2 regions of the Staphylococcus pseudoxylosus genome follow, and region 1 is predicted to be linked to the other one. Evidence: a T-box and tRNA genes for the amino acid it is inferred to sense, from the RefSeq annotation. Region 1 holds a T-box; the other holds one or more tRNA genes.
The links. A T-box is a leader RNA that pairs with one kind of tRNA and senses whether it is charged. The one in region 1 lies ahead of serS (serine--tRNA ligase), so its partner is inferred to be a tRNA-Ser.
Positions count from the first base shown of each region.

Region 1 (13,265 bases):
TATAAATGATAGCCATTTAATAACACGTTCAGATAATTTTATTTTAGTTATCAAGATAAAGGGAATAATTCGTGTAAGCCACGTTACCACACCACATAACACGATAATTGTTAACACATGTATCGTCGTTGTCATCGTTCCATCACCACTCCAATCAACGCTGCAATAGTCGAAGCTAATATGATAGCTAAATATGAAGGCATAAACAAGCTTAAACTAAGCATCATTACAATCACACATATAATCAATACAAAATATATGTTTATCTTCGAGCGTCTAATCGACTCAAATTGTGAGACAGCTAAGAATATAAACATAGCGGTAATTGCAAAATCTAATCCTAGTGCTTCTGGTTGATGTATGTATTTACCAAAGACTGCACCAATCATACATGCAAATGTCCAAAAGACATATGCCGTTATATTTAATCCATGCAACCAACGATCATTTATCTTCTCACCTTTTAAATGTGGTGTAATAGCTACACCGAATGTTTCGTCTGTTACTAATGTAGAAAGACCAATCCTATTTAATAAACTATAGTTTTTATAACTTGGCGCAAGCGTCATGCTTAATAAAAACATTCTTGAATTCACAATGAATGTCGTCAATATAATTGCCGATATGGGCGTGCCAGAAATAACAAGTGCACAAATAATAAACTGTGCAGCGCCGGCATACACTAACAAACAAAGTAAAATAATTTCCAACATACTAAATCCCGATGCCACTGCAACAATTCCAAAAGACAGGCCAACACCAGCATAACCTAACAAAGTAGGAATACATGCTTTTACACCTTGTTTAAAAGTAACATGCGCCTCATTGTCCATTTTTCCACCCTCTCACCTCAAACGCTAAAAACAGTAAATCTATTCTAATATAATATCATAAAAATAATCAATAGTTTTAGAGGTAGGTTTGTGTGACGTAAGTCTAACGTTCGTCTTAAAAAGTTGTGAATAAAGCTATATAGATATTTCAGAATTTTGTGTTATTTATTAGACATCCCTTAAAAATTCCAGTTACTTCAATCAAATCAACTATTTTAATAGCGCATATTTTATGTATTTCTTACACCAACTTTTACACCTCCCCTACCCTCTCCTCTACATATAAAAAAGTGCGTAGCTAATACTTTAACTACGCACTTTAAATATTTTATTTAATAGGACGGATGACTGTTTTACCACCCATATATGGCACTAATGCTTCTGGTATTGTTACAGAACCATCTTCATTTTGATAATTTTCAACTATTGCAGCAAACGTACGTCCAACTGCTAATCCACTACCATTAAGTGTATGTGCTAATTCTGGTTTAGCATTTTTATCCCGTTTAAAACGAATATTTGAACGACGTGCTTGGAAATCAGTAATATTTGAACAAGAACTTATTTCTTTATATTCATTATAGCTTGGCAACCAAACTTCTAAATCATAAGTTTTACTTGAGCCAAAACCAATATCACCTGTACATAAAATAACACGACGGTATGGTAAGCCTAATTCTTCTAAAATTGCTTCTGCATGTTCAGTCATTTCATCTAAAGCCTGCCAAGAATCTTCTGGTTTTTCAAAACGAACCATTTCAACTTTATCGAATTGATGCAAACGAATAAGACCTCTAGTATCACGACCAGCTGAGCCCGCTTCACTACGATAGCATGCTGATTGAGCAGTGAATTTAGCTGGTAATTCATCCGGTCCGATAATTTCATTACGGTAATAATTTGTCAACGGTACCTCTGCAGTAGGTATAGTATATAATCCTTCTTTTTCAACTTTAAACAAGTCTTCTTCAAACTTAGGTAATTGTCCAGTACCATACATTGAATCAGCGTTAACTAATTGTGGTACCATCATTTCTGTATAACCATGTTGTGTTGTATGTTTCGTAATCATATAGTTCATTAATGCTCTTTCTAATTGTGCGCCCTCCCCTGTTAAGAAGACGAATCTAGCTCCAGATACTTTAGCTGCACGTTCAAAATTAACCATTTTTAATTCTTCTACTAAATCCCAATGTGCTTTTTCTTCAAAATCAAATGTTCTTGGTGTACCCCAACGTTTAACTTCTACGTTATCTTCATCTGTAGCACCTTCAGGCACATCATCCTGAATAATATTTGGAATGCGTGATAATTTATCGTTAAGATCCACATCAACTTGATTAAGCGTATCATCTAAAACTTTAATTTCATCACCAAGCTTACGCATTGCTGCGATTGCATCATCTGCATCTTCTTTATTACGTTTCTTCTGAGCAATTTCACCACTAACTTTATTACGCTCAGCTTTCATTTCTTCAGCTTTACTAATTAACTGACGACGCTGTTCATCTAATTCTAGTACTTCATCTACTACTGTATCTTCCATACCACGCTTAGCTACTTTTTCTTTAACGAAATCAGGGTCATTACGAAATAATTTAATATCTAACATAACTTCATCCATCCTTTCAATTTTTAAAATTTGAGATAAACACGCAAAAAAGACCACATCCCTCTACAAGGGACGTGGTCTACGTGTTGCCACCCTATTTAACAGTCTAAATTAGACTGCACTCTCACAAAAATAACGGTTAAATCCGATTGTTCTCTTAATAGTAGGTAGATTCACATTAACCTTGGCTACCTGTTCACACTCAACACAGGCTCTCTGAAACCAAAAAATTAATACTACTTATCCTACGAACAATGACTTATTAAGTTAAATTAAATATAGCAAATAACTTCATTTTTTTCAAGAGTGATAGTATTTATGTCAATTATATTTCATCCATATAAGCAACATCACGCAAATATTGTGATACTGCTTCAATATCTTTATGGAATTGTCTATCTTCTGTGATAGAAGGCACAATATGACGTAGTTCTTGATATTTTTCATACGTCTTAGGTGATAACTTATCAATATCTTTATATTCAACAGCTTGCAGAGCAATGATTGTTTCAATGGCCAATACACGACGTGCATTTTCAATCATTTGATAGCCATGTCTTGAAGCTATAGTTCCCATGGAAACATGATCTTCTTGGTTAGCGGAAGAAGGTATAGAATCAACACTTGCTGGGTGTGCGAGTGTTTTATTTTCTGAAACAAGACTTGCTGCTGCATACTGCATAATCATCGCACCACTTTGTAAGCCTGGTTGTGGACTTAAAAAGGCCGGTAACCCATTATTTAATTGAGGATTTACCAAGCGTTCTAGACGTCTCTCTGACACGTTCGCTAATTCACTGACACCTAATTTTAAAAAGTCTAAAGCAAACGCTATAGGTTGACCATGGAAATTCCCTCCTGAAATAACAAGTGTTTCATCACCTTCATCAAATATAAGTGGATTGTCATTTGCAGCATTCATTTCGAACTCTAATTTTTCCTTCACATAATTGAATACTTGGAAGCTAGCACCATGAATTTGAGGGATACAGCGCAAAGTATAAGCATCCTGTACACGTATTTCACCTTGGGTCGTCGTCAATTCTGAACCTTCCAACCAGTCTAACATTCTGGCCGCAACATCAATTTGTTCTTGGAAATTACGCACTTTATGTACCTTGTCATTATAGGCATCTGTAATACCATTTAAAGCTTGGTGTGTAAGGGAGGCAATCCACTCCGCTTGATAACCTAGAGCTTCCGCTTCTATATAATTTATAACCCCTTGAGCAGTCATTGCTTGTGTGCCATTAATCAACGCAAGCCCTTCTTTAGCTTGTAACTCTAAAACTTTGTGATTTAACTGATTTAAGACATACCGACTGTCTACTTCTTCACCTTTATAAAAGACATTACCTTCTCCTATTAATGCCAAAGCCAAATGTGATAGTGGCGCCAAATCTCCCGAAGCACCTAATGATCCTTGTTGCGGAATAACAGGTATAATTCTTTCATTGATGTAATACAGTAGTTGTTCTACTAAATCTACAGTTGCACCAGAGTGCCCTTTTAATAACGTATTCAATCTTAATACCATCATCACTAATGCAACTTCTTCTGAAAATGGTTTCCCCATACCACATGCATGTGAACGAATTAAATTGACTTGTAATTGGTTGTATTCTCCTTGGTCTATACGTACATCACTGAACAAACCAAAGCCAGTTGTAATCCCATAAATTGTTTCTTTATTCTCTATAATATCTTCAACTGTTTGGCGACTCTTTTTCACACGTTCAAATGCATCTTCCGTAACTTCTACCTTATCTTCTCTATTTAAAAACTGTTTAATATCATTAATCGTTAATGTTTCCCCATTAAGTTGTAATGTCATTTTCCCATCTCCTCGCTTAATATTTTTCTCTAATTATTTTGAGTATACGCTTACATTTTTTGTTGGACAATAGCTTAACCAATATCCGTAACATGGTATTAAATTACTGTTTTAATGGGATAAAGTTGTAATAAAAATAAGTTTATTGAAATTTATAATTTCTTAACGCTTTTAACTATTGACTAATAGGACAACCAGGTATAATATTTCTTATTGTATTTATAATTCCTATTACGAAAACAAAGGAAAAGTAACTGAAATACAAATCGTTCTGCAATTGTTATAATCGCTATTAAAAGCAGAACCTCTTTAAGGTGTTAGTCGGTTCATTTTCTTTATTAAAATACAGAAATTTACACACATTCAGTAATTTAAGAAGGGGGTTTCAATATGGAAACTTTATCATCAGTGAGCATTCCAAAACGTAAAGATGAAACACATAAAGGTGATTATGGTAGAATTCTTTTAATTGGTGGTAATGCGAACTTAGGTGGTGCAATCATGCTTGCAGCAAGAGCATGTGTATACAGTGGTAGTGGTTTAATAACAGTAGCAACTCATCCCACAAACCATGCTGCTTTGCATTCACGTTGTCCTGAGGCAATGGTAATCGATATAAATGATACAAAAATGTTAACAAAAATGATTGAAAACACAGATTGTATCTTAATCGGTCCTGGATTAGGTTGTGATTTTAAAGGTAATAATGCAATTACTTTCCTACTTCAAAATATACAACCTCATCAAACTTTGATAGTAGATGGTGATGCTATTACGATTTTCAGTAAATTGAAACCTGAGATTCCAACTTGTAAAGTCATATTCACACCGCACCAAAAAGAGTGGGAACGTTTAAGTGGTATCCCGATAGATGAACAAACTTATGAACGTAACCGTGAAGCGGTAGACCGTATTGGTGCAACAATTATACTGAAGATGCACGGTACAGAACTTTACTTTAAAGATAAAGATTACAAACTACCTATTGGTACACCAGCGATGGCTACTGGAGGCATGGGTGATACTTTATCTGGTATGATAACTAGCTTCGTTGGACAATTTAATGATATCGAAGAAGCTGTTACAAGTGCGACATATACACACAGTTTTATTGGCGAACAATTAGCTGAAAAAATGTATGTCGTTCCGCCTTCTAGACTAATCAGTGAGATTCCAATCGCTATGAAATCATTAGAAAATGAAAAATAAAAAAAGACCTACCTCATATGAGGTAGGTCTTTTTATTAGCGTTATTCTTCTTCGTTGTCTTCATCAGTTCCATGATCCGCGTTGTCTATATCTTCATTAACACGATCCATGAAGTCTTGTCTTACTTCTTGTCGTTCATCATTGTTTGACGCATTTTCCTCGTCTTCAACTTCTGTGTGAATCGCATTTCCTGGCGCATCATCTTCTACAATGTTTTCACTATTTTGAGAACCTTGTAAATCAGTTTGTGATGCATTGTCATTATCTACATCAGAGGCTTTAGCTTCAGTTGATTCATCAACTTCTTTAATTTCATCTTCATCATTTACTTTAGCTACTGTTGATACAATTTGGTTTTCACCTAATTTAATCAATCTTACACCTTGGGCAGCACGACCATTTTGCGAGATATCTTCTACATCAATACGAATAATGACACCTGAGTTTGTTACAACCATCAGGTCTTCTTTTCCAGTTACTGAAGTAATACATACAATGTTACCGTTACGCTCAGTAATTGTAGCTGTTTTTATACCTTTACCGCCACGGTTTGATAATCTATAATCACCAACTGGGGTACGTTTACCGTATCCATTTTCAGTAACGACTAGAATCTCTTCGTCGCTCTCAGCATTAGTGACATCTAAACCGACAACTTTATCATCTTCTCTAAGTGTAATACCTTTAACTCCTGCTGCTGTACGACCGAGCGGACGCAATGTAGTTTCGTTAAAGCGTATTAGTGATGCATGAGATGTACCAATCAGAATGTCTTGTTCTCCATCAGTGAGACGAACAGCAATCAGTTCATCATCATTTTTGAAGCTAATCGCAATCTTACCGTTTTTATTGATATGAGAGAAGTTACTCAATGCAGAACGCTTCACTCTACCTTTGAGTGTTGCAAATACTAAGTAATCATCTTCACTTTCTAAGTCTTTAACGGCAATCATAGTACTGATTGATTCGTCATTATCTAGTTCAATCGCGTTGACTACTGGGATACCTTTAGACTGACGTGATAGTTCAGGCACTTCATAACCTTTAAGTTTGTACACGCGTCCTTTATTAGTAAAGAACAATACGTTGTCGTGCGTACTTAACGTTACAAGTTGACTAACAAAGTCTTCCTCAAGTGTATTCATACCTTGTACGCCACGCCCACCACGGTGTTGTGCTCTATATGTAGAAACTGGTAAACGTTTAATATAGTTATTGTGACTTAATGTAATCACGATTTGTTCTTCAGGTATTAAATCTTCATCTTCGATATCATCTAATCCGCCAAGTTGAATTTCAGATCTGCGTTCATCACCATAACGTTCACGTATATCGATTAATTCGTTGCGGACGATTTGTAATAATTTTTCTTCATCAGCAAGAATCTCTTTTAATTCCTCGATATATGCTATTAATTCATTATATTCAGATTCAATCTTGTCTCGCTCTAAACCTGTCAAACGTCTTAAACGCATATCTAAGATAGCTTGAGCTTGACGTTCAGATAATTTAAATTGTGCTTGTAAGCTAGCCATCGCTACTTTATCAGTTTCTGATTCACGGATCACTCGAATAATTTCATCGATATGGTCTAATGCAATTCTTAGTCCTTCTAAAATATGTGCGCGATCTAATGCTTTCTTCAAGTTGTATTCTGTACGTCTACGTACCACTACTTTTTGATGCTCTAAATATGCTTCTAAAGCTTCTTTCAGTGAAATTAATTTAGGTCTACCGTTAACTAAAGCAATCATATTTACACCAAATGATGTTTGTAATGGCGTTTGTTTATATAAATTATTTAGTACAACACTTGCGTTTGCATCTTTACGAATGTCAATAACAACACGTACACCTGTACGTAAACTTGTTTCGTCACGTAAATCGGTGATACCTTCAATCTTTTTATCACGTGCTAATTCAGCAATTTTTTCAATCATACGGGCTTTATTTACTTGATATGGGACTTCTGTAACGACGATGCGTTGACGTCCGCCACCACGTTCTTCAATTTCAGCACGAGAACGCATTTGAATAGATCCACGACCTGTTTCAAAGGCGCGACGAATACCACTCTTTCCAAGTATAATTCCCGCCGTTGGGAAGTCAGGACCTTGAACATCTTCCATCAATTCCGCAATAGTGATATCAGGGTTATAACTTAAACTCAATACGCCATTAATAACTTCTGTTAAATTATGTGGTGGAATATTTGTAGCCATACCTACTGCAATCCCTGAAGCACCATTAACTAGTAAGTTTGGGAACCTTGATGGTAAGACTGCCGGTTCTCTCTCATTACCATCGTAGTTATCTATAAAATCTATCGTATCTTTGTTTATATCTCTAAGCATTTCTAATGTGATCTTAGACATACGTGCTTCAGTATAACGCATCGCCGCTGCGCCATCGCCATCCATTGAACCAAAGTTGCCTTGTCCATCAATTAAAGGATATCGATAGCTGAAGTCTTGTGCCATTCTTACCATTGCTTCATAAATAGATGAGTCACCATGTGGGTGATATTTACCCATTACGTCCCCAACAATACGGGCAGACTTCTTGTATGACTTATCTGGTGTCATACCTTGTTCATGCAAACCATACAATATACGTCGATGTACTGGTTTCAAACCATCTCTAACATCTGGTAAAGCACGTGATACAATAACGCTCATCGCATAATCTAAAAATGATTCGCGCATCTCACTCGTTATATTTCGTTCATTAATTCTTGATTCAGGTAATTCAGCCATCAAGATATCCTCCTTCAAAAATTCAGTTCATTGTATTAGAAATCTAGGTTGGCATAGACTGCGTTATCTTCAATAAACTGTCTACGATTCTCAACAACGTCTCCCATAAGCATTTCAAAAACTTGATCTGCCTCTATCGCATCATCTAATGATACTTGTAACATAGCTCTATTTTCTGGGTTCATTGTTGTTTCCCACAATTGATCTGCGTTCATTTCACCAAGACCTTTATAACGTGCAATTGACCATTTCGGTGTAGGATCTAACTCAGCTTTAAGTTTTTCCAACTCACGTTCATTAAACACGTAATACTTTTGTTTACCTTGTGTCAATTTGAATAAAGGCGGTTGAGCAATATATACATAGCCTGCTTCTATTAACGGTCTCATAAAGCGATAGAAGAACGTTAATAACAACGTTCTGATGTGCGCACCATCGACGTCAGCATCAGTCATTAATACAATTTTGTGGTAACGCGCTTTACTCAAATCAAATTCTCCACCAATACCTGTACCGAATGCTGTAATCATAGAACGGATTTCATTATTATTTAATATTCTATCTAAGCGAGCTTTTTCAACGTTTAATATCTTACCACGCAATGGTAAAATTGCTTGTGTTTCTGAGTCTCTACCTGATTTTGTAGACCCACCGGCAGAGTCACCCTCTACGATAAAGATTTCACTTCTGGAAGGATCTTTACTAGAACAGTCTGCAAGTTTACCAGGTAAACTCGAAATTTCTAAAGCAGATTTACGACGTGTTACTTCGCGTGCTTTTTTCGCAGCAAGACGTGCGTGAGAAGCCATAATACCCTTTTCAACAACAATGCGTCCTACTTGCGGATGCTCTAATAAGAAGCGCTCGAACAACTCAGAGAATAATTTATCAACAACTTGACGTACCTCAGAGTTACCTAGTTTTGTTTTTGTTTGCCCTTCAAATTGTGGGTCGCCATGTTTGATTGAGACAATCGCTGTTAAACCTTCACGTGTATCTTCACCTGAAAGTCTCTCTTTATCATCTTTGATAATTTTACTACTTATACCATAACTATTTAATACACGAGAAAGTGCTCGTTTAAAGCCTTCTTCATGTGTACCACCTTCATAAGTGTGTATGTTATTCGCATAAGTCAATAAGTTAGTTGCAAAGCCTTTGTTATATTGTAATGCAATTTCAACCTCAATATCATCTTTTGTTTGATGGACATATATAGGCTCTTCATGTAATGGTTCTTTGTTTTCATTTAACATCTCAACGTAAGACTTAATACCACCTTCGTAGTGATAAGTGTCTTCTCTGACTTCTTCACCACGTTCATCTCTTAAAGTAATTGAAATACCTTTATTTAAGAAAGCAAGTTCCCTTGTACGTTGTTGTAATGTCTCATAGTGATATTCAGTCGTCTCTGTAAAAATCTCAGGGTCCGCTTTAAAACGAATCACTGTACCAGTATTATCATCTTCTGTTTCATCAACTACTTTCAAGTCGAATTGAGGAACACCCTTTTTATAAGCTTGATGATAAACTTGACGATCTTTATATACATAAACTTCCAAGTCTTCAGATAAGGCGTTAACTACAGAAGAACCTACACCATGTAGACCACCAGAAACTTTGTATCCGCCGCCGCCGAATTTACCACCGGCATGAAGTACTGTTAAAATAACTTCAACTGCTGGACGTCCCATTTTTTCTTGTATACCTACTGGAATACCACGTCCATTATCTGTTACTTTAATCCAATTATCTTTTTCAATAACAACTTCGATTTGGTTAGCATACCCTGCAAGTGCTTCATCAATACTATTATCGACAATTTCCCATACAAGATGGTGTAAACCTTTTTCTGAAGTTGATCCTATATACATACCAGGTCTTTTACGTACCGCTTCTAGACCTTCTAATACTTGTATCTGTCCAGCACCATAATCTTCCGTGTTGTTCACATCTGACAATGCTTCCACCTTCACTTTCTGTTACTTTATAATTTCGCCTTGGTTAATGCGATAAAGTTTAGCGTTTTTCATAATTTCATGTTCTATACCATCTACGGATGTCGTCGTTACAAAAGTCTGCACTTTATGTTGAATAGTGCTCAATAAATGAGATTGACGCGAATCATCTAATTCACTTAATACATCATCTAGCAATAATATTGGATACTCACCGACTTCAATATTCATCAACTCAATTTCTGCGAGTTTTATTGATAGTGCCGTTGTTCGCTGTTGACCTTGCGAACCATATGTCTGAGCGTCCATACCATTTACATTAAAACCTAAATCATCTCTGTGAGGACCATATAAACATACGCCTCTATCTTTCTCACGTTCCATATTGTCATTAAGTAAAGTTAAGACTTCCTCTAAGCGTTCCGTCTCACTTTGTTCTCCATCTGCCAATTTAATGCTTGGCAAGTACTCTAGTGACAATGTTTCACGTTCATTGGTAATACCAGAATGGATAGGTTTAGCTAGTGATTCAAGTTCTTTAATAAAATGTTCACGTCTTTGTGTAATTTTGAACGCATACTCTGCAAATTGTTGATTTAAGACTTCTAGCATTGTACTGTCCGTCTTTTGACCATATTGCAGTTGCTTCAAATAGTTATTTTTTTGTTTTAAAATTCTCTGATATTGCGATAAATCATTTAAATATACCGCAGATATTTGACCAAGTTCCATGTCTATAAATCTGCGTCTAACTTGTGGCGATCCTTTGACAATGTTTAAATCTTCAGGCGCAAACAATACGACATTTAAATGACCTATATATTGTGTCAGTCTACTTTGCTCTAAGTGATTGATTTTAACTTGTTTGCCTTTTTTGGTAATATACATCGTTAAAGGCATGTCGCCATATCTATAGCTAAGTTCACCTTCTATTTTAGCATAATCGCTATTGAAACGTATCAATTCTTTGTCATTAGATGTTCGATGACTTTTTGCTAATGCTAAGGTATATATGGATTCAAGTAAGTTTGTCTTCCCTTGAGCATTTTCACCAATCAAAATATTTACGTCAGGATGACAATTTAAACTGATTGACTCGTAATTTCGATAATGTTCTAGCTGGAGTTTCTTTAATTTCATTCTTCACCTTGATGTAAAATCAAAAATGAACCGACTTCTGGTATAACAATGCTATCTCGATGATTTAATTTTTTACCACGACGTGTTTCACGCTCGTCATTAATCATGACGTCAAAATCTTGTAAGAACCATTTTGCTTGTCCGCCAGATTCGATAATACCTTCTGTCTTTAGAAATTGTCCTAAAGTAATGTCCCCATCAACGATTACTTCTTCAACCAAATCAATCACTCCATTTCTTTTAAGCTCACTTATATATTATACCTTTTTTTACGAAAAATTTCATGTAAAATACAGTGAGTAAGCGATTTCTTTCAACTTATTTTAACTATTTTTTTATATTTAGTTTCAAAGTTGTTTATAACAGCTCTTTACTAGTAATATTATATCAAAAATTAATGATTAATAATCCATTTCCTTAAAATTAATATCAATCTATGTACAAATCATTATTTAAAAATAAATTAAAAGTGTTGCTATAAAATTCATGATTTTTATGCGCTCAACTAAAATTTGCATTTTAAGCTATTTTTTAGCGTATTTTTTTGAATTACGATGTTTCGGTCCACTACTGTCTATTTTTCACTTATATTGGCCTTCTATATGCTTCTAATCATTAAAATTTATTTTATATTCTCTTAATCTACTCACTTTTCTAGCATTAGCCCTTTCTTATATACACGTTTTAATGTGTCACATTACTTTTATTCTGCTAAATTTCCATAAAAAAAGGAACGGACAGAAACCAATATACAAATTGGTTTCATAGTCTCGCTCCTGCAAAGTTAACCAGTCAGTTAATAAAATAGTTTCAATATGGCTTAGTTAACTGTTTCATGCTATGCATATAAAATTATATGCTGCTTAATTTAGTTGCAATGGCTCACTTATCCACACCTAATACTAACTTAGTATGTTCTAATTGGTAAAATAAGTTGTGTAACTGAGTCATCATCTTTTGGTTTTAAAATAAATGGTTTCATAGTTCCGAAAAATTCTATTTCCACTTCATCGTTATCAATAGCTTTAAGTGCATCCATCATATATTTTGAGTTGAAAGAAATTTTTAAATTGCCCCCATCTACATTACTTGCTTTAACTTCTTCATTCACAGTACCAATTTCTGGAGATGTTGAAGATAATTCTACTAATTCATTACCTGTGCTTAATTTTATTACATTATTTCCGCCTTCACGTGCTAATAATGATGCACGATCAATTGCGTGATAGAATTCACCGTTATCAATGCCTAACTTAATTTCGTAATTTTCTGGGAATAAACGAGACGTATCAGGATAATGACCTTCTAATAAACGTGAAATAAAGTTTACGTTACCCACTTTGAAAAGTACTTGGTTAGATGCAAAGAAAATGTCGATATCATCTTCGTTGTCAGACATAATTTTATTTAATTCAGATAATGCCTTACCTGGAATGATGACATTTTTATTTTCAGAATCGTCTTCTAAAGCTACTTTTCTTACAGCCAAGCGGTGTGAATCTGTAGCTGTGCATATTAATTCATTATCTTGTATAAGCCAGTTAACACCAGTTAGTACTGGGCGTGTTTCTGAGGTGGACACTGCAAAATTCGTTTGTGCTATCACGTTTTTAAGTACCTTGACTGACAATTGAATTGCATCATCACGAGAAACTTGTGGTAATAACGGATATTGATCAGGATCTAAACCACTTAAATTAAATTCAGAATGACCAGATGTTATTAATGTTTGGAATTGTTCGTTGGTAGATAATTTAACTTCTTTACCTGGTAATTTTTTAATAATATCTACAAAGAAACGACCAGGAAGTACCACTGAGCCAGTTTCTGCAATTTCAATAATCGTTTCACCATCAACTTGTTTAGGGATAGTGATTTCTATTGATATTTCTGAATCAGATCCAGTAAGTATTACTTCGTTGT
Region 1 covers NZ_CP085024.1:1,729-14,993, reverse strand. The annotation lists gene LG295_RS00055 (AzlD domain-containing protein) at 1-135, opposite strand, end outside; gene LG295_RS00050 (AzlC family ABC transporter permease) at 132-833, opposite strand; gene serS (serine--tRNA ligase) at 1,162-2,445, opposite strand; T-box leader at 2,511-2,707, opposite strand; gene hutH (histidine ammonia-lyase) at 2,771-4,279, opposite strand; gene LG295_RS00035 (NAD(P)H-hydrate dehydratase) at 4,670-5,488, shown strand; gene gyrA (DNA gyrase subunit A) at 5,530-8,244, opposite strand; gene gyrB (DNA topoisomerase (ATP-hydrolyzing) subunit B) at 8,280-10,214, opposite strand; gene recF (DNA replication/repair protein RecF) at 10,227-11,342, opposite strand; gene yaaA (S4 domain-containing protein YaaA) at 11,339-11,572, opposite strand; gene dnaN (DNA polymerase III subunit beta) at 12,250-13,265, opposite strand, start outside.

Region 2 (17,401 bases), 1.1 Mb from region 1:
GCGAGTTACGATTTGATGCAAGGTTAAGCAGTGAATGTGGAGCCGTAGCGAAAGCGAGTCTGAATAGGGCGTTGAGTATTTGGTCGTAGACCCGAAACCAGGTGATCTACCCATGACCAGGTTGAAGTTCAGGTAACACTGAATGGAGGACCGAACCGACTTACGTTGAAAAGTGAGCGGATGAGTTGTGGGTAGCGGAGAAATTCCAATCGAACCTGGAGATAGCTGGTTCTCTCCGAAATAGCTTTAGGGCTAGCCTCAAGTGATGATTATTGGAGGTAGAGCACTGTTTGGACGAGGGGCCCTTATCGGGTTACCGAATTCAGACAAACTCCGAATGCCAATCAATTTAACTTGGGAGTTAGAACGCGGGTGATAAGGTCCGTGTTCGAAAGGGAAACAGCCCAGACCACCAGCTAAGGTCCCAAAATATATGTTAAGTGGAAAAGGATGTGGCGTTGCCCAGACAACTAGGATGTTGGCTTAGAAGCAGCCATCATTTAAAGAGTGCGTAATAGCTCACTAGTCGAGTGACACTGCGCCGAAAATGTACCGGGGCTAAACATATTACCGAAGCTGTGGATTGTCCGTAAGGACAATGGTAGGAGAGCGTTCTAAGGGCGTTGAAGCATGATCGCAAGGACATGTGGAGCGCTTAGAAGTGAGAATGCCGGTGTGAGTAGCGAAAGACGGGTGAGAATCCCGTCCACCGATTGACTAAGGTTTCCAGAGGAAGGCTCGTCCGCTCTGGGTTAGTCGGGTCCTAAGCTGAGGCCGATAGGCGTAGGCGATGGATAACAGGTTGATATTCCTGTACCACCATTATTCGTTTTAAGCGATGGGGGGACGCAGTAGGATAGGCGAAGCGTACTATTGGATTGTACGTCCAAGCAGTAAGACTGAGTGTTAGGCAAATCCGGCACTCTTAAGGTCAAGCTGTGATGGGGAGAGGAAATTGTTTCCTCGAGTCGTTGATTTCACACTGCCGAGAAAAGCCTCTAGCTAGAATTGTGGTGCCCGTACCGCAAACCGACACAGGTAGTCAAGATGAGAATTCTAAGGTGAGCGAGCGAACTCTCGTTAAGGAACTCGGCAAAATGACCCCGTAACTTCGGGAGAAGGGGTGCTCTTTAGGGTTAACGCCCAGGAGAGCCGCAGTGAATAGGCCCAAGCGACTGTTTATCAAAAACACAGGTCTCTGCTAAACCGTAAGGTGATGTATAGGGGCTGACGCCTGCCCGGTGCTGGAAGGTTAAGAGGAGTGGTTAGCTTCTGCGAAGCTACGAATCGAAGCCCCAGTAAACGGCGGCCGTAACTATAACGGTCCTAAGGTAGCGAAATTCCTTGTCGGGTAAGTTCCGACCCGCACGAAAGGCGTAACGATTTGGGCACTGTCTCAACGAGAGACTCGGTGAAATCATAGTACCTGTGAAGATGCAGGTTACCCGCGACAGGACGGAAAGACCCCGTGGAGCTTTACTGTAGTCTGATATTGAAATTCGGCACAGCTTGTACAGGATAGGTAGGAGCCTGAGATGCGTGAGCGCTAGCTTACGTGGAGGCGTTGGTGGGATACTACCCTCGCTGTGTTGGATTTCTAACCCGCACCATTTATCATGGTGGGAGACAGTGTCAGATGGGCAGTTTGACTGGGGCGGTCGCCTCCTAAAGAGTAACGGAGGCGCTCAAAGGTTTCCTCAGAATGGTTGGAAATCATTCATAGAGTGTAAAGGCATAAGGAAGCTTGACTGCGAGACTTACAAGTCGAGCAGGGTCGAAAGACGGACTTAGTGATCCGGTGGTTCCGCATGGAAGGGCCATCGCTCAACGGATAAAAGCTACCCCGGGGATAACAGGCTTATCTCCCCCAAGAGTTCACATCGACGGGGAGGTTTGGCACCTCGATGTCGGCTCATCGCATCCTGGGGCTGTAGTCGGTCCCAAGGGTTGGGCTGTTCGCCCATTAAAGCGGTACGCGAGCTGGGTTCAGAACGTCGTGAGACAGTTCGGTCCCTATCCGTCGTGGGCGTAGGAAATTTGAGAGGAGCTGTCCTTAGTACGAGAGGACCGGGATGGACATACCTCTGGTGTACCAGTTGTCGTGCCAACGGCATCGCTGGGTAGCTATGTATGGACGGGATAAGTGCTGAAAGCATCTAAGCATGAAGCCCCCCTCAAGATGAGATTTCCCAACTTCGGTTATAAGATCCCTCAAAGATGATGAGGTTAATAGGTTCGAGGTGGAAGCATAGCGATATGTGGAGCTGACGAATACTAATCGATCGAAGACTTAATCAAATTTTAAATGTTTTGTTTTGGTTAAATCATATTTTACTTACTATCTAGTTTTGAATGTATAATTTCATACATTTCATTGTCTGGTGACAATGGCAAAGAGGTCACACCTGTTCCCATGCCGAACACAGAAGTTAAGCTCTTTAGCGCCGATGGTAGTCGGACTTACGTTCCGCAAGAGTAGGACGTTGCCAGGCAACTTATATGGAGGATTAGCTCAGCTGGGAGAGCATCTGCCTTACAAGCAGAGGGTCGGCGGTTCGAACCCGTCATCCTCCACCATTTATTAATTTTAATAGCCGGCCTAGCTCAACTGGTAGAGCAACTGACTTGTAATCAGTAGGTTGGGGGTTCAAGTCCTCTGGCCGGCACCATTTTAAAGAGCCATTAGCTCAGTTGGTAGAGCATCTGACTTTTAATCAGAGGGTCAGTGGTTCGAGCCCACTATGGCTCACCATTATTTTAATATCGCGGGTGTGGCGGAATTGGCAGACGCACTAGACTTAGGATCTAGCGCCTTACGGCGTGGGGGTTCGACTCCCTTCACCCGCATATGCAGAAGTAGTTCAGCGGTAGAATACGACCTTGCCAAGGTCGGGGTCGCGGGTTCGAATCCCGTCTTCTGCTCCATTATTTTTGCCGGGGTGGCGGAACTGGCAGACGCACAGGACTTAAAATCCTGCGGTGAGAGATCACCGTACCGGTTCGATTCCGGTCCTCGGCATAATCCTATAAAATTATGCGCCCATAGCTCAACTGGATAGAGTACTTGACTACGAATCAAGAGGTTATAGGTTCGACCCCTATTGGGCGCATTAATTTACGGGAAGTAGCTCAGCTTGGTAGAGCACTTGGTTTGGGACCAAGGGGTCGCAGGTTCGAATCCTGTCTTCCCGATAAACCTAAAATATATATGGGGGCTTAGCTCAGATGGGAGAGCGCCTGCTTTGCACGCAGGAGGTCAGCGGTTCGATCCCGCTAGTCTCCACCATATTTAATAATACAACCTAAATACAACGGCGGTGTAGCTCAGCTGGCTAGAGCGCACGGTTCATACCCGTGAGGTCGGGGGTTCGATTCCCTCCACCGCCACTAATTATTAGTTGTAAATTATATTTAGGACCTTTAGCTCAGTTGGTCAGAGCTAACGGCTCATAACCGTTCGGTCGCAGGTTCGAATCCTGCAAGGTCCATATAATTTTGGAGGAATACCCAAGTCCGGCTGAAGGGATCGGTCTTGAAAACCGACAGGGGCTTAACGGCCCGCGGGGGTTCGAATCCCTCTTCCTCCGCCATTTTTATCATAATTGAATATAAATTATTTTTAGCTAATATTTGTGGAGGAATACCCAAGTCCGGCTGAAGGGATCGGTCTTGAAAACCGACAGGAGCTTAACGGCTCGCGGGGGTTCGAATCCCTCTTCCTCCGCCATTAATATTATTATCGCGGGATGGAGCAGTTCGGTAGCTCGTCGGGCTCATAACCCGAAGGTCGGTGGTTCAAATCCGCCTCCCGCAATTTTTAAAGGTCCCGTAGTGTAGCGGTTAACACGCCTGCCTGTCACGCAGGAGATCGTGGGTTCGAATCCCATCGGGACCGCCATTTTAATTATGGTTCAGTAGCTCAGTTGGTAGAGCAATGGATTGAAGCTCCATGTGTCGGCAGTTCGACTCTGTCCTGAACCATTTTATGCAAGCCGGCCTAGCTCAACTGGTAGAGCAACTGACTTGTAATCAGTAGGTTGGGGGTTCAAGTCCTCTGGCCGGCACCATTCTTAGGAGGGGTAGCGAAGTGGCTAAACGCGGCGGACTGTAAATCCGCTCCTTCGGGTTCGGCAGTTCGAATCTGCCCCCCTCCACCATATATTTTTAATTTAATAGGGGCATATTTCAACGGTAGAATAGAGGTCTCCAAAACCTTTGATGTGGGTTCGATTCCTACTGCCCCTGCCATGGCGGTTGTGGCGAAGTGGTTAACGCATCGGATTGTGGTTCCGACACTCGTGGGTTCGATTCCCATCATCCGCCCTTTATATTAATGGGCTATAGCCAAGCGGTAAGGCAATGGACTTTGACTCCATCACGCGCTGGTTCGAATCCAGCTAGCCCAGTTTTTTATTGGCGGCATAGCCAAGTGGTAAGGCAGAGGTCTGCAAAACCTTTATCACCGGTTCAAATCCGGTTGCCGCCTTCATCAAAATGCGGGAGTAGTTCAACTTTCAGAATACGTTCCTTCCCAGAATGTGGTATAGGTGTAAGTCCTATCTTCCGCTCCATAATTTAATAATTAAGCGGGAGTAGTTCAACTCTCAGAACACATTCCTTCCCGGAATGAGGTATAGGTGTAAGTCCTATCTTCCGCTCCATAATTTAATAATTAAGCGGGGGTATTTCAACTTTTAGAATACGTTCCTTCCCGGAACGTGGTATAGGTGTAAGTCCTATCCTCCGCTCCATAATTTAATAATTAAGCGGGAGTAGTTCAACTCTCAGAACACATTCCTTCCCGGAATGAGGTATAGGTGTAAGTCCTATCTTCCGCTCCATTTATTCTTCCTTATGGGAAGTTTTTTTTATATCTTCTTTTATCTTAACGTGTATCCTTATTTTAAAATCCAATATTTGTAGCAATATCTATATAATATGGTAATATGAATAATCATAATAGTGTTTTGTACTATTGATTTAAATAACATACATTATTATAAATACTTTGTGGTAGGAGATTGTATATAATGATTAGAACAATGATGAATGGAAAAATTCATAGAGCGAGAGTTACAGAATCAAATTTAAACTATGTAGGTAGTATTACTATAGATAAAGATTTATTAGAAGCAGTTGATATATTACCTAATGAAAAGGTTGCTATTGTAAATAATAATAATGGGGCAAGGTTTGAAACATATGTGATTGAAGGTGAACGAGGTAGTGGTAAGATTTGTTTGAATGGTGCAGCCTCTAGATTAGTTGAAGTAGATGATGTGGTAATCATTATGACTTATGTTCAGCTGAAGGAAGAGGAGCTTTCTACACATACTCCAAAAGTTGCTGTCTTGAATGAATATAATCAAATTATACAAATGATTCATGAAGTTGAGAGTGAAGTTATAACTGATTAGCATTAATATTTTACTTTAAGCTTTTTATGGATTTAATTTTCACTTGATTTTTAGGATTTATATAAGTAATTATACTTAAAACTTTGAAGTTGAACAGTGACAAAAATTACAATTTACAATTTTATAAATTGTACCTAAACCTAGCAATTACAGCTTTATTTAATAAATCTATTGACGACAAATGTAGTTAGTAATATAATATATTTATGCCATTTAGAAGTTGTATATTATTTACAGATATAAATGATAAATAATAAATAGTCTCGAATGAGCTATTGAGCCGGCGTGGCGGAATTGGCAGACGCGCGGGACTCAAAATCCCGTTCCTTTTTGGAGTGTCGGTTCGATCCCGACCGCCGGTACTAATAAAATAACTAACTTTTTAGAAACATCATTTAATGATGTTTCTTTTTTTTTTACTTTCTTTAAGATTGATATACAAGTAATTTTACTTATTTATTTTAAAGTTAATTATATGCCGTTTTTTCATTTATATAGAAATTTATTGTGTAAATCTCTAAATTTAAAGAGCTTTTAAAATTAATATTGTAGTTTAATACAATGTGTAATATTATTAGTCTAATGTTATATTTGGAGGACGTAATTTGATGGTTAAGTATAAAAGTTCAGAATCAAATGGAAAACAATTTTTTAGTAATATCTTACAAGCTGTTGGTGCAGGAGTAGTAATTGCTTTATTGCCTAATGCATTATTAGGAGAGTTATTAAAGTTTTTTAAAGATGGTAATCAATTACTAGAATCAATATATCAACTTGTAGTATTAATTCAGTCATTTATGGCATTTATCATTGGCGTTTTGGCAGCACATCAATTTAAGTTTAATGGTGCAGGTGCTGCAATGGTTGGTGTCTCTGCTATGTTAGGTAGTGGCGCCGTGAAAATTACAGCTGGAGGATTTGTGTTAAATGGTATCGGTGATATTATAAACACTATTCTTGTCGTTATTGTTGCATGTTTTTTATATTTATTATTACGCGATAAACTAGGCTCATTAGAAATGATTATTTTACCAGTGTTAATACCTGTAATAAGTGGTGTTATTGGATTATATACGTTAAGTTACGTATCAAACGTTACTAAAGGTTTAGGGCATGTTGTTAGTTCGTTTACAGAACTTAATCCAATGTTAATGTCGATATTTATTTGTATTACTTATTCATTATTAATGGTAACGCCAATATCTGTTGTAGCTATTGCAACTGCCATAGGTTTATCAGGATTAGGAAGTGGTGCTGCAAATATGGGTATAGTTGCTGCATGTGTAACATTTTTATTTGGTTCAATTAGAGTTAATAGCGCTGGCGTGAATTTAGTTCTAATAATCGGTGCTGCAAAAATGATGATACCGGTTTATTTTAAACATCTAATTATTGCAGTTCCATTAACTATAAACGGTATAATTGGTGGCTTGATTGCTTATTTCGTAGGTATACATGGCACACCAATGTCTGCAGGATTTGGATATACAGGCCTTGTAGGACCTATAAACGCTTTTAATCGTATGGATGGAGATCCGACGACCAACATTATTCTACTTGTTTTTGGTTACTTTATCATACCTTTTGTATCAGCATTTTTTGTACATGAATTATGTAAAAAATTCATTGGTAAATATTCTGATGAAATTTACAGATTCGAAATTCCGAGACAATAGGTGCATCAAACGTTACAAACTAAAACAATCAATTTAAATTTTGCATATACCTATACCAAAATAAAGGAAAGTATATGTTATATCACTTTTTGAGGTGCTTAATAGGGCGGTTTAGCAAATCATTACTAAAATTTTGATTTCTATCCGCTTTTTTTATACATATTTTTTGCATAATAATTTATTTTTATTAAAGAAAGTGCGATATAACAATAATTTTAAAATTTGCTATTGAATAATATTACGATATTGTGTATAATAATTGATATTATAGAGAGGGGATACGAAAATGAAACACATATTAAAAAGCTTTATGGCATTTATAATTATTTTTAGTGCCATAATAAGTTATATTAACCCTACAGCTCATGCACAGGCGCAAGATAATCAATGGGAAAAAATAAAAGAGCGTGGTGAGTTAAGAGTCGGTTTGTCCGCGGATTATGCACCTTATGAATTCGAACATAATGTTAATGGCAAAACCGAATACGCGGGAATAGATATTGAATTAGCTAAAAAAGTGGCAAAGGACAATGATTTAAAATTAAAAATTATAAATATGCAATTTGATAGTTTACTGGGAGCTATTAAAACTGGGAAAGTAGATTTAATTATTTCTGGTATGACACCTACACCAGAACGTAAAAAGGAAGTAGACTTTTCTGATCCTTATATGACGGTTCAACAAAAAATGATTATAAAAAAATCCGATGCTGATAACTTAAAAACTATTGATGATTTTGCTAATAAAAAAATAGGTGTTCAAAAGCAGACGCAACAGGAAAAAATTGCCCAGTCAGATATTGAAAATGCTCAAATTCAATCACTGACTAGAGTTCCAGAAGTAATCATGTCATTAAAGAGTGGCAAAGTAAGTGGTATGGTCATTGAAGGCCCAGTTGCAGAAGCCTATTTAAAACAAAATAAAGATTTAACTTTTGCTGATGGAGTAAAATTTAATGAAGGAACTAAAAGTACAGCAATTGCAGCGCCCAAAAACGCCCCTAAATTAATGGAAAAATTAAATTCTAGTATTAAAGAGGTTAAGGATAAAAACTTAATTGCAGATTATAAAGATTCAGCTGCAGAAGCAATGAAAAAAGATGATGGTAACTTCTTTAGCAAGTATGGTAACTTTTTCTTAAAAGGTATTCAAAACACTATTTTAATTTCAATTGTGGGCGTATTATTAGGAACTGTTTTTGGAGCTATTATAGCACTAATAAAACTCAGTAAGATAAAAGTACTTAGATGGATAGCTTCAGCTTATATTGAATTTCTAAGAGGTACTCCATTGTTAGTACAAGTGTTTTTAGTTTATTTTGGTACCACAGCGATGCTTGGTTTAGATATTTCAGCTTTAATTTGCGGTATGATTGCGCTTGTAATTAACTGTTCTGCATATATTGCCGAAATAATTAGAGCAGGAATTAACGCAGTAGATAAAGGACAAACGGAAGCTGCACGTAGTTTAGGGCTTACTTACGGCCAAACTATGAAAACAGTTATATTACCTCAAGCAATTAAAAAGATATTACCAGCCTTAGGTAACGAATTTGTAACTGTAATTAAAGAATCATCAATCGTTTCTGTAATAGGTGTAAGTGAAATCATGTTTAATGCCCAAGTCGTTCAAGGTGCTTCATTTGATCCATTCACACCATTGTTAGTGGCAGCAGTATTATACTTTATACTTACATTCACACTATCTAGAGTGATGTATTTCTTTGAAGGGAGAATGAAAGTTAGTGATTAATATTAAAAATTTATATAAAACTTTTGATAAAAATGAAGTTTTAAAAGGTATTGATATGACAGTGAATCAGGGAGAAGTTGTAGCTATCATTGGACCTTCAGGTAGTGGGAAAAGTACATTGTTGCGTTGTATGAATTTATTAGAAACACCTACAAGTGGTGAGGTTATATTTAAAGACCATAGCTTAACAAGTAAAAATACAGAGTTAGAAAAATTACGTCAACAAATGGGGATGGTATTTCAAAACTTCAACTTATTCCCACATAAAAAAGTAATAGATAATATCATTTTAGCTCCAAGTTTATTAAAAAAAGACAAGCAAAATAATTTAAAGGATCAAGCTCAGGAACTACTAGATAAAGTGGGATTAAGTGATAAAGCTGATGCATATCCTTCACAATTGTCAGGTGGTCAAAAACAGAGAGTTGCTATTGCTAGAGCATTAGCGATGAATCCAGAAGTTTTACTTTTTGACGAACCTACTTCAGCGTTAGACCCAGAAGTTGTTGGCGATGTTTTGAAAGTTATGAAAGATCTTGCAAAAGAGGGTATGACAATGGTTGTTGTAACTCATGAAATGAATTTTGCTAGAGATGTGAGTGATAAAGTAGTATTTATGGCAGATGGTGTTATCGTTGAATCAGGTACTCCGGAAGAAATATTTGAGTATCAACAACATGAAAGAACTAAAAACTTCTTAAGTAGAGTATTATAAATTTTTGTTAAAGCCAGGTAGATTAAGTAATTATGACAATACAATTACTTATTTGCTTGGTTTTTATTTTTGATGATAAAAATTGAATTTGCGCATACTCTTAATACGAAATAATGTGTTAAACTGTAGGATGTATGTTTTTAATGTGGGGTGTAAGAAAAAATGGATTTAAATCAATTAAAACAAGATGTAATTGACTATGCACATACGATAGGTATTGATAGTATCGGTTTTACCACTGCTGATCCATTTGATGAAATGAAGCAAAAGTTAGTTGACTATCATGCTAAAGGTTATGCATCAGGTTTTGAAGAATCAGATATAGCGTTGAGGACTGAACCGAAATTAACATTACCAACAGCAAGGTCCATTATAGCGATTGCAGTAGGTTATCCCAATAAATTAAAGGGAGCACCTAAAAGTACTAGAGGAGATAGAAGAGGTATGTTTGCGCGTGCTTCATGGGGACAAGATTATCACTCAATTATGAGAAAACGCTTGGATAAACTAGCCGACTACTTGAGAGATAGAGTAGATGGCGTTGAAATCCAATCAATGGTAGATACAGGAGCATTGTCAGATAGAGCTGTGGCAGAGCGTGCTGGGTTAGGCTATGTTGGTAGAAATGGCTTTGTAATCAACCCTGAGCTAGGAACTTGGACATATTTAGGAGAAATGCTTGTAAGTGTGCCTTTTCCACCAGATGACCCGTTACTGGATAGTTGTGGAGATTGTACCATTTGTGTTGACCGTTGTCCGACTGGTGCACTTGTTGGAGATGGTCAGTTAAATAGTCAAAAATGTATTAGCTTTTTAACTCAAACAAAAGGATATTTAGCAGATGAATATCGTTATAAAATAGGTAATAGGCTATACGGATGTGATACTTGTCAGCAAGTGTGTCCAAGAAATAAAGGTATTAACACCCAGCATGAAGATATTGTCTTAGAACCTGAAATTTTAAAACCAAGATTAGTACCATTACTAAAAATGAGTAATAAGGAATTTAAAAATACGTATGGTCATTTAGCAGGTGCTTGGAGAGGCAAAAAGCCAATCCAGCGTAATGCGATAGTAGCGTTAGCACATTTTAAAGAAGTGAGTGCTATTCCTGACTTACAAGATGTAGCATTAAACGATCCTCGTCCAATGATTAGAGGTACTGCGTATTGGGCAATTGGACAAATACAGGGCGAAGATGCTAGAAGTTTTATTGAACAACAATACCAAAATGAACTAGAAGAAGTTCAACAAGAAATGTTAAAAGGATTAGAAACGAGGAGAGAACAATAGCATGACAAACCATATCGTATTATTTCAACCGCAAATACCAGGTAACACCGGTAGTATTGCAAGAACTTGTGCAGGAACATATACTAATTTACATTTAATTAAACCATTAGGATTTAGTACAGATGATAAAATGTTAAAACGTGCAGGATTAGATTATTGGGAAACTGTAAACATCATGTATCATGAAAGTATAGAAGATTTTTTTGAAGCCACTGAAGGAACATATTATTTGTTAACAAAATTTGGCGAAAAAACATATTCAGATTTTGATTTTACAAATACGGAACATGACCACTTTTTCATATTTGGTCGAGAAACAACAGGCTTACCCGACTGGGTAAAAGAGAAATATGCAGATACTGCACTTCGTATACCGATGAATGATAATATTAGATCTCTCAACCTTTCAAACACTGCTTCTTTACTAATTTATGAAGCTTTGAGACAACAGAATTTTCCTGAGTTGCATTAATACTTACCTAAATGAATGAAAATATACTAAAAGCTTTGTATAATGATAATAAGTCTTATAATGGCTATTTGGACGAATCATCATTTAGTTTAATAAAGTACTGGTTTATAGAAACATTATGTAGGGTATTAATAAAAATAATGCTAGAACCGTCTTAATAGAAAAAGAGGAGTGTAATTACTATGGCAATGAACTTTAAAGTTTTAGAAAACGAAAAAGTTGTAGCTGAATATGCTGCAGATATTTTAAGAAAACAATTTAACAATAATCCAACAACTATCGCAGGTGTACATCTTGCTAGTGACAATGCTCCTGTATTGGATGAATTAAAGAAAAATGTAGATAAAAACGCAGTAGATTTCAGTCAGATAAATATATTAGATTATGATGATAAGAAATCTTATTTTGAAGCGCTAGGAGTACCAGAAGGTCAAATATATAATGTATCATTTAGTGAAGATACTGAGTCATTTATTAAAGATAAGATTAAAACTAAAGAAAACAAAGGGAAATTAGTGACACAAGTACTTTCTATTGATACAAAAGGTAATTTAGACGTAAGTATCAAACAAGGCCTTTTCTCTGCACGTGAAGTAATTTTAATCATTACTGGTAGTGAGAAAAAAGAAGTTGTTCATAAACTTTATGAAGAAAATGGTAAAACAAGTTTTGAACCTTCAGATTTAAAAGCTCACCGCATGGTTAATGTAATTTTAGATGAAGCGGCTGCCGAAGGTTTACCTGAAGATGTTAGACATTATTTCACAGCACGTTTTGCATAATCAAATGTGAGGTGATTCAAATGACAAAAAATAAGAATTCATATGAACAACCAAACGAATCGTTAGTGTCGGAGAATGAAATGGTCGATGATTTCGATGATGTTGTTGAATTAGGTAAAGAGATGGAACAAATTTCAGAAGAAAATGATGAAGATAAATTAGATAAATCACATGATGCTGAAGTACGTTCTGATCTTAATGATTAATATATAGCTACCCGAGACATAATTAGTGTTTCGGGTTTTTGTATGTCACATCTTATTTTACAATTAAAAAGTGTATTACATGTTTTAGCTAATAATAGTAATCGTACGATAATATGTGTATTTATAGATGAAGAAATAAAATGCAGATGGTAAGTTCTATATTGTTGTTGACTTATTGTAAATTAGATTATAGTGCGAGTTACAAAAAGCAATGCCATGTTAAAAGTTAATATGGTATGATTAAATCATTATAGATTTAAGGAGATTTATATATGTTAAGTAAGCAATGGAAATATATCATGATAGTTGCAGTAATTGTTAACTTAGTATCAATTAAAGGCTTCCCAATGGCAATTGGTGCTATCTATTTACCAGTATTATTTAAAATTATTAAATTACAGATCAATCTGTCACGTGGTCTTGTAGATCAGGTTAATGCTTCAACATTTGTGAAAGGTAATCAAACAGGTATTATTATTAGCGTTTTATGTTGTATGATCGTAACTGTTTTATTGTTTAAACCGTTAGGAGAGTTTTATAGTAATTTAGATGGCTTTTTAGGTTTTCTAATAACGATAAGTCCAGTAACGATGGTAATCGGTGCAATACTGTTAATTTTAACTGCTATTGGTATTATTCAAGCTGCTAAAGAACAGTTTAAAAACGTAAATATTACAAAATAACTACAATAACTCATCATTTTTAAGTAGAAAATCTCGGATATATTCGAGGTTTTCTTTTTATATAAGAAGAAACAGTTTATTGAAGAGATAGAAGAAAGTGTCGATAAAAATTATGTTTTTGAGAAAAATGAATTTATTATGAAAACGCTATATAATACGATTGCCCGTTTAAAATGATTAATGCTATACTTAACACGAACTAAGATTAATGAAGGGGAGATTTATAAATGTCAGTTAGAATTGAACATGATACATTCGGTGAAATAGAAGTACCATCAGACAAATACTGGGGTGCACAAACAGAAAGAAGTAAACGTAACTTCCCTGTTGGTAAAGAACGTATGCCAATTGAAGTCGTTTATGGATTTGCTCAATTAAAAAGAGGTGCCGCTTTAGCTAATCATGAATTAGGAAAATTATCGGATGCTAAGAAAGATGCAATTGTTTATGCATGTGACCGTGTATTAAATAAAGAATTAGATGATCATTTTCCTTTAGTAGTTTGGCAAACAGGTAGTGGTACGCAAAGTAATATGAATGTTAATGAAGTTGTCAGCTTTGTGGCAAACACTTATTTAAAAGAGCAAGGTAGCGATGAGTCTATTCATCCTAATGATGATGTCAATAAATCACAAAGTTCTAATGATACGTTCCCTACAGCAATGCACGTTGCATTATATAACGAAGTAGAAACGAAACTAGAGCCTGCTTTAAAAGCTTTAAGAGACACATTTAAACAAAAAGAAGAACAATATAACGATATTATTAAAATAGGGCGTACACATTTACAAGATGCTACCCCAATCCGTTTAGGACAAGAAATTAGTGGTTGGCGTTATATGTTAGATAAATGTGAAACATTATTAGCTGAATCAAAAGCACATATTTTAAATCTAGCAATAGGTGGAACTGCTGTTGGTACAGGTATTAATGCTCACCCTGAATTTGGTGATAAAGTTGCTAAATTCATCGCAGAAAATACAGGTTATCCATTTGTATCTTCTGAAAATAAATTCCATGCATTAACTGCACATGATGAGGTAGTACAATTACATGGTTCTTTAAAAGCACTTGCGACAGACTTAATGAAAATTGCTAACGATGTTAGATGGTTAGCATCAGGCCCACGTGCAGGATTAGCAGAAATCTCAATACCTGAAAATGAACCAGGTTCATCCATTATGCCAGGTAAAGTTAACCCTACACAATGTGAAATGTTAACAATGGTTGCTGTCCAAGTTATGGGGAATGATACAGCAGTAGGAATAGGTAGTTCACAAGGTAACTTTGAATTAAATGTATATAAACCTGTTATCTTACTAAATACACTACAATCTATTTATTTATTAGCAGATGGTATGAATACATTTAATAGTAATTGTGCTATTGGAATAGAACCCATTCCTGAAAACATCGATAATTACTTAAATCAATCGCTTATGTTAGTTACTGCTTTAAACCCACACATCGGTTATGAGAAAGCAGCAAGTATTGCTAAAAAAGCGCACAAAGAAGGCTTAACTTTAAAAGAATCTGCAATTCAATCAGGCTATGTAACAGAAGAACAGTTTGAGCAATGGATAAAACCAGAAGATATGGTTGAACCGAAGTAAATATACCGTAAAAAAGCAATTGTTGTTATCAATTAAATAATGTCTTGTAATACATCACAAGGTATATGCTTTAAAAATAAACACACTGTCATTTTAACTGGCAGTGTGTTTATTTTTATGATATTAAGAATTTTGAATTAATATATAACCTATAAGAAAAATTGGTGGTGAAATAATGGTTATAACTTGGAAGTATTGATATAACTTTTAGCAAATAGTATAACTACGTTAATTAATTAGATTTCATCATCTAGACTGACAGAAATTTGTGTTTGTGTCAGTGGATGGATGAATTCAATTTTGTAACTATTTAATTGAAGTTGTCTCAATGTAGAGTTTCCATATAATGGGTCACCTATAACTGGATGTCCAATTTCAGCTAAATGAACACGAATTTGGTGAGTACGGCCTGTATCTAACTTCAATTCTAATTCACAGACATCTTCTTTTACCATTTTTGAGTCAAGAATATGCGTGATTGCTGATTGACCTGTGGGTGATACCCTACGTTTGTTAGAATGGAATTTATCTTTACCAATCGGCATATCAATTGTTTGGGGTTTGATTGGTAATAAACTATGAACATTAGCTTTATAGATACGATCAATTTCATTTTCTTCTAACATACGATCTAATATTTTCTTCATCAATGGATTTTTCGCTACGATTAATAAACCAACCGTTTCTTGGTCTAGGCGGTGAATTGGTTCAACATAGTCACTTTTAACTGTATAAATAACATGATTCATTAATGTATTGCTTTCTTTTAAATCATTTGGATGTGTTTTAACACCTTTTGGCTTCATGACTATAGCGATATCATCATCTTCATAGTAAACTTGTGCAAAACGATAACTAGGTAAATAGTTACTTACTTCATCTGGAGTAGGAATAAAGACTTTATCACCTGTGTTAACTCTTGTCATTAATGAAGCGGTTGCGTCGTTAATTGTAATTGCTTTAGACATGTTTAAATTATGCAAATCTTTTTTAGGTAAATGCAATTGTTGGAAAATTTCTCTTAACGTTAAATTATTGTATTTAATAGGGATTTCAAATTTCATAGTATCCTCCTTGATAATCAACTATTATCATACCACAAACATAGATTTAAAAATATTAGATAAATACTTTCAGTAGATTAAAAATTACATTTGTAATTACAACATACATTTAAACAATAAATCAGGATTTTTAAATTATTACCTGAGAAGGTATAATAAATATAAAGTTGTAAAGAAATGGACTGGTTAAATGGAAAAACCAACGAGACTTGCATTGTTAAAAGAAATTGCTGAATTTTTAAATGAAGAGACAGAAACATATAATATGATTCAAGGTGCATTGGAATATTTAATCGAAGGTACTGCATTTACTACCGGTTGGATATTTTTTATAGATGATGCAGGACAACATGAATTAGTTGCGCATTATGACTTACCTGGTGCATTATCAAAGCAAAATTGTAAATATATGTGTGAAGGTACCTGCTGGTGTGTGCAAGCATATCAAAATAAAAAACTGACAAAAGCATCAAATATTATAAATTGTTCGCGTATTAACCTTGCAAATCGAGCATTTCAAGAGGAAACTGAAGGCATTACACATCATGCCACGGTGCCGCTGCGTTCAGGAGCTGAATTGTTTGGTCTTTTAAATGTAGCAACGCCATACAAGACAAGTTATAGTGAAGAAGATTTAGAATTATTAGAGTCTGTTGCTTTTCAGATAGGGTCTGCAATAAAACGCATCATATTGACGGATCAAGAGAAAGAAGCAGCACGTATAAATGAAAGGAATCGGCTTGCACGTGATTTACATGATTCAGTAAATCAATTGCTTTTTTCTGTAAAATTAACCGCGCATGCTGCACAAGGCATTTCTAATGAAGAAGTATCACGTAAAGCCTTTAATATAATTGAAGAAACGAGTCAACAAGCAGTAAATGAAATGCGTGCATTAATTTGGCAACTAAAACCGGTTGGGTTAGAACGAGGTTTAGTTAAGGCTATTCAAAATTATAGCGACGTATTACAATTAAATTTAACAGTTAGTGTAGAAGGTTTAATTAGTTTACCAAGTATTATTGAAGAAAATACCTATAGAATTATCCAGGAAGGTATGAATAATACTAAAAAGCATGCTCAAGATACAGAAATTACATTAAAATTAGCGCAAAATCAAAACTATTTTTATGTAGAAATTAAAGATTACGGTATAGGTTTTAATATGCGACAATCAAACTATAATAATTCTCATGGCATTAATAATATGAAACAACGAGCAAAAGCGATTGATGCCGATATAATGATAACATCTGAAGAAAATAAAGGAACTCAAATTTATATAAAAGTGCCGTTATAATATGATGGAAGGAAGATTAAAATGAATCGAATCGTGCTTGTTGATGATCATCACATTGTAAGGCAAGGATTAGAATTTTTATTGTCTACAGTAGATGATTTAGAAGTCATTGGAGGATTTTCAGATGGTAAATCATTTTTAGCATCCTTAACAACTAATGATTTACCAGATATTGTATTACTAGACTTAGTCATGCCAGAAATGAATGGTATTGAAATTACAAAGGTATTAAAAGATAATTACCCACAAATAAAAATATTGGTCTTAACGAGTTATGTTGATGATGAACACGTGATATCTGCCATTGATCAAGGGGCTGATGGGTATGAAATGAAAGATGTTGAACCAGAGCAATTAATTAAAACAATAAAAAAAGTGTTGAATGGAGAAAAAATAATTCATCCACAGGCCCAAAGTGTTATAGAAG
Region 2 covers NZ_CP085024.1:1,142,052-1,159,452, forward strand. The annotation lists rRNA gene LG295_RS05365 (23S ribosomal RNA) at 1-2,298, shown strand, start outside; rRNA gene rrf (5S ribosomal RNA) at 2,378-2,492, shown strand; tRNA gene LG295_RS05375 (tRNA-Val) at 2,502-2,577, shown strand; tRNA gene LG295_RS05380 (tRNA-Thr) at 2,594-2,669, shown strand; tRNA gene LG295_RS05385 (tRNA-Lys) at 2,677-2,752, shown strand; tRNA gene LG295_RS05390 (tRNA-Leu) at 2,766-2,847, shown strand; tRNA gene LG295_RS05395 (tRNA-Gly) at 2,851-2,925, shown strand; tRNA gene LG295_RS05400 (tRNA-Leu) at 2,934-3,019, shown strand; tRNA gene LG295_RS05405 (tRNA-Arg) at 3,037-3,110, shown strand; tRNA gene LG295_RS05410 (tRNA-Pro) at 3,119-3,192, shown strand; tRNA gene LG295_RS05415 (tRNA-Ala) at 3,211-3,286, shown strand; tRNA gene LG295_RS05420 (tRNA-Met) at 3,314-3,387, shown strand; tRNA gene LG295_RS05425 (tRNA-Ile) at 3,415-3,488, shown strand; tRNA gene LG295_RS05430 (tRNA-Ser) at 3,498-3,590, shown strand; tRNA gene LG295_RS05435 (tRNA-Ser) at 3,635-3,727, shown strand; tRNA gene LG295_RS05440 (tRNA-Met) at 3,741-3,814, shown strand; tRNA gene LG295_RS05445 (tRNA-Asp) at 3,823-3,898, shown strand; tRNA gene LG295_RS05450 (tRNA-Phe) at 3,909-3,981, shown strand; tRNA gene LG295_RS05455 (tRNA-Thr) at 3,992-4,067, shown strand; tRNA gene LG295_RS05460 (tRNA-Tyr) at 4,074-4,157, shown strand; tRNA gene LG295_RS05465 (tRNA-Trp) at 4,175-4,248, shown strand; tRNA gene LG295_RS05470 (tRNA-His) at 4,251-4,323, shown strand; tRNA gene LG295_RS05475 (tRNA-Gln) at 4,335-4,406, shown strand; tRNA gene LG295_RS05480 (tRNA-Cys) at 4,416-4,486, shown strand; tRNA gene LG295_RS05485 (tRNA-Gly) at 4,497-4,571, shown strand; tRNA gene LG295_RS05490 (tRNA-Gly) at 4,587-4,661, shown strand; tRNA gene LG295_RS05495 (tRNA-Gly) at 4,767-4,841, shown strand; gene panD (aspartate 1-decarboxylase) at 5,031-5,417, shown strand; tRNA gene LG295_RS05505 (tRNA-Leu) at 5,697-5,779, shown strand; gene LG295_RS05510 (PTS transporter subunit IIC) at 6,026-7,093, shown strand; gene LG295_RS05515 (ABC transporter substrate-binding protein/permease) at 7,380-8,846, shown strand; gene LG295_RS05520 (amino acid ABC transporter ATP-binding protein) at 8,839-9,561, shown strand; gene queG (tRNA epoxyqueuosine(34) reductase QueG) at 9,724-10,854, shown strand; gene trmL (tRNA (uridine(34)/cytosine(34)/5-carboxymethylaminomethyluridine(34)-2'-O)-methyltransferase TrmL) at 10,856-11,326, shown strand; gene LG295_RS05535 (6-phosphogluconolactonase) at 11,509-12,108, shown strand; gene LG295_RS05540 (SAS053 family DNA gyrase inhibitor) at 12,129-12,314, shown strand; gene LG295_RS05545 (hypothetical protein) at 12,587-12,997, shown strand; gene fumC (class II fumarate hydratase) at 13,225-14,610, shown strand; gene LG295_RS05555 (RluA family pseudouridine synthase) at 14,847-15,674, opposite strand; gene LG295_RS05560 (GAF domain-containing sensor histidine kinase) at 15,865-16,974, shown strand; gene LG295_RS05565 (response regulator transcription factor) at 16,996-17,401, shown strand, end outside.
Region 2: it has a tRNA-Ser gene. The T-box ahead of serS (serine--tRNA ligase) is inferred to sense a tRNA for this amino acid. The anticodon was not compared.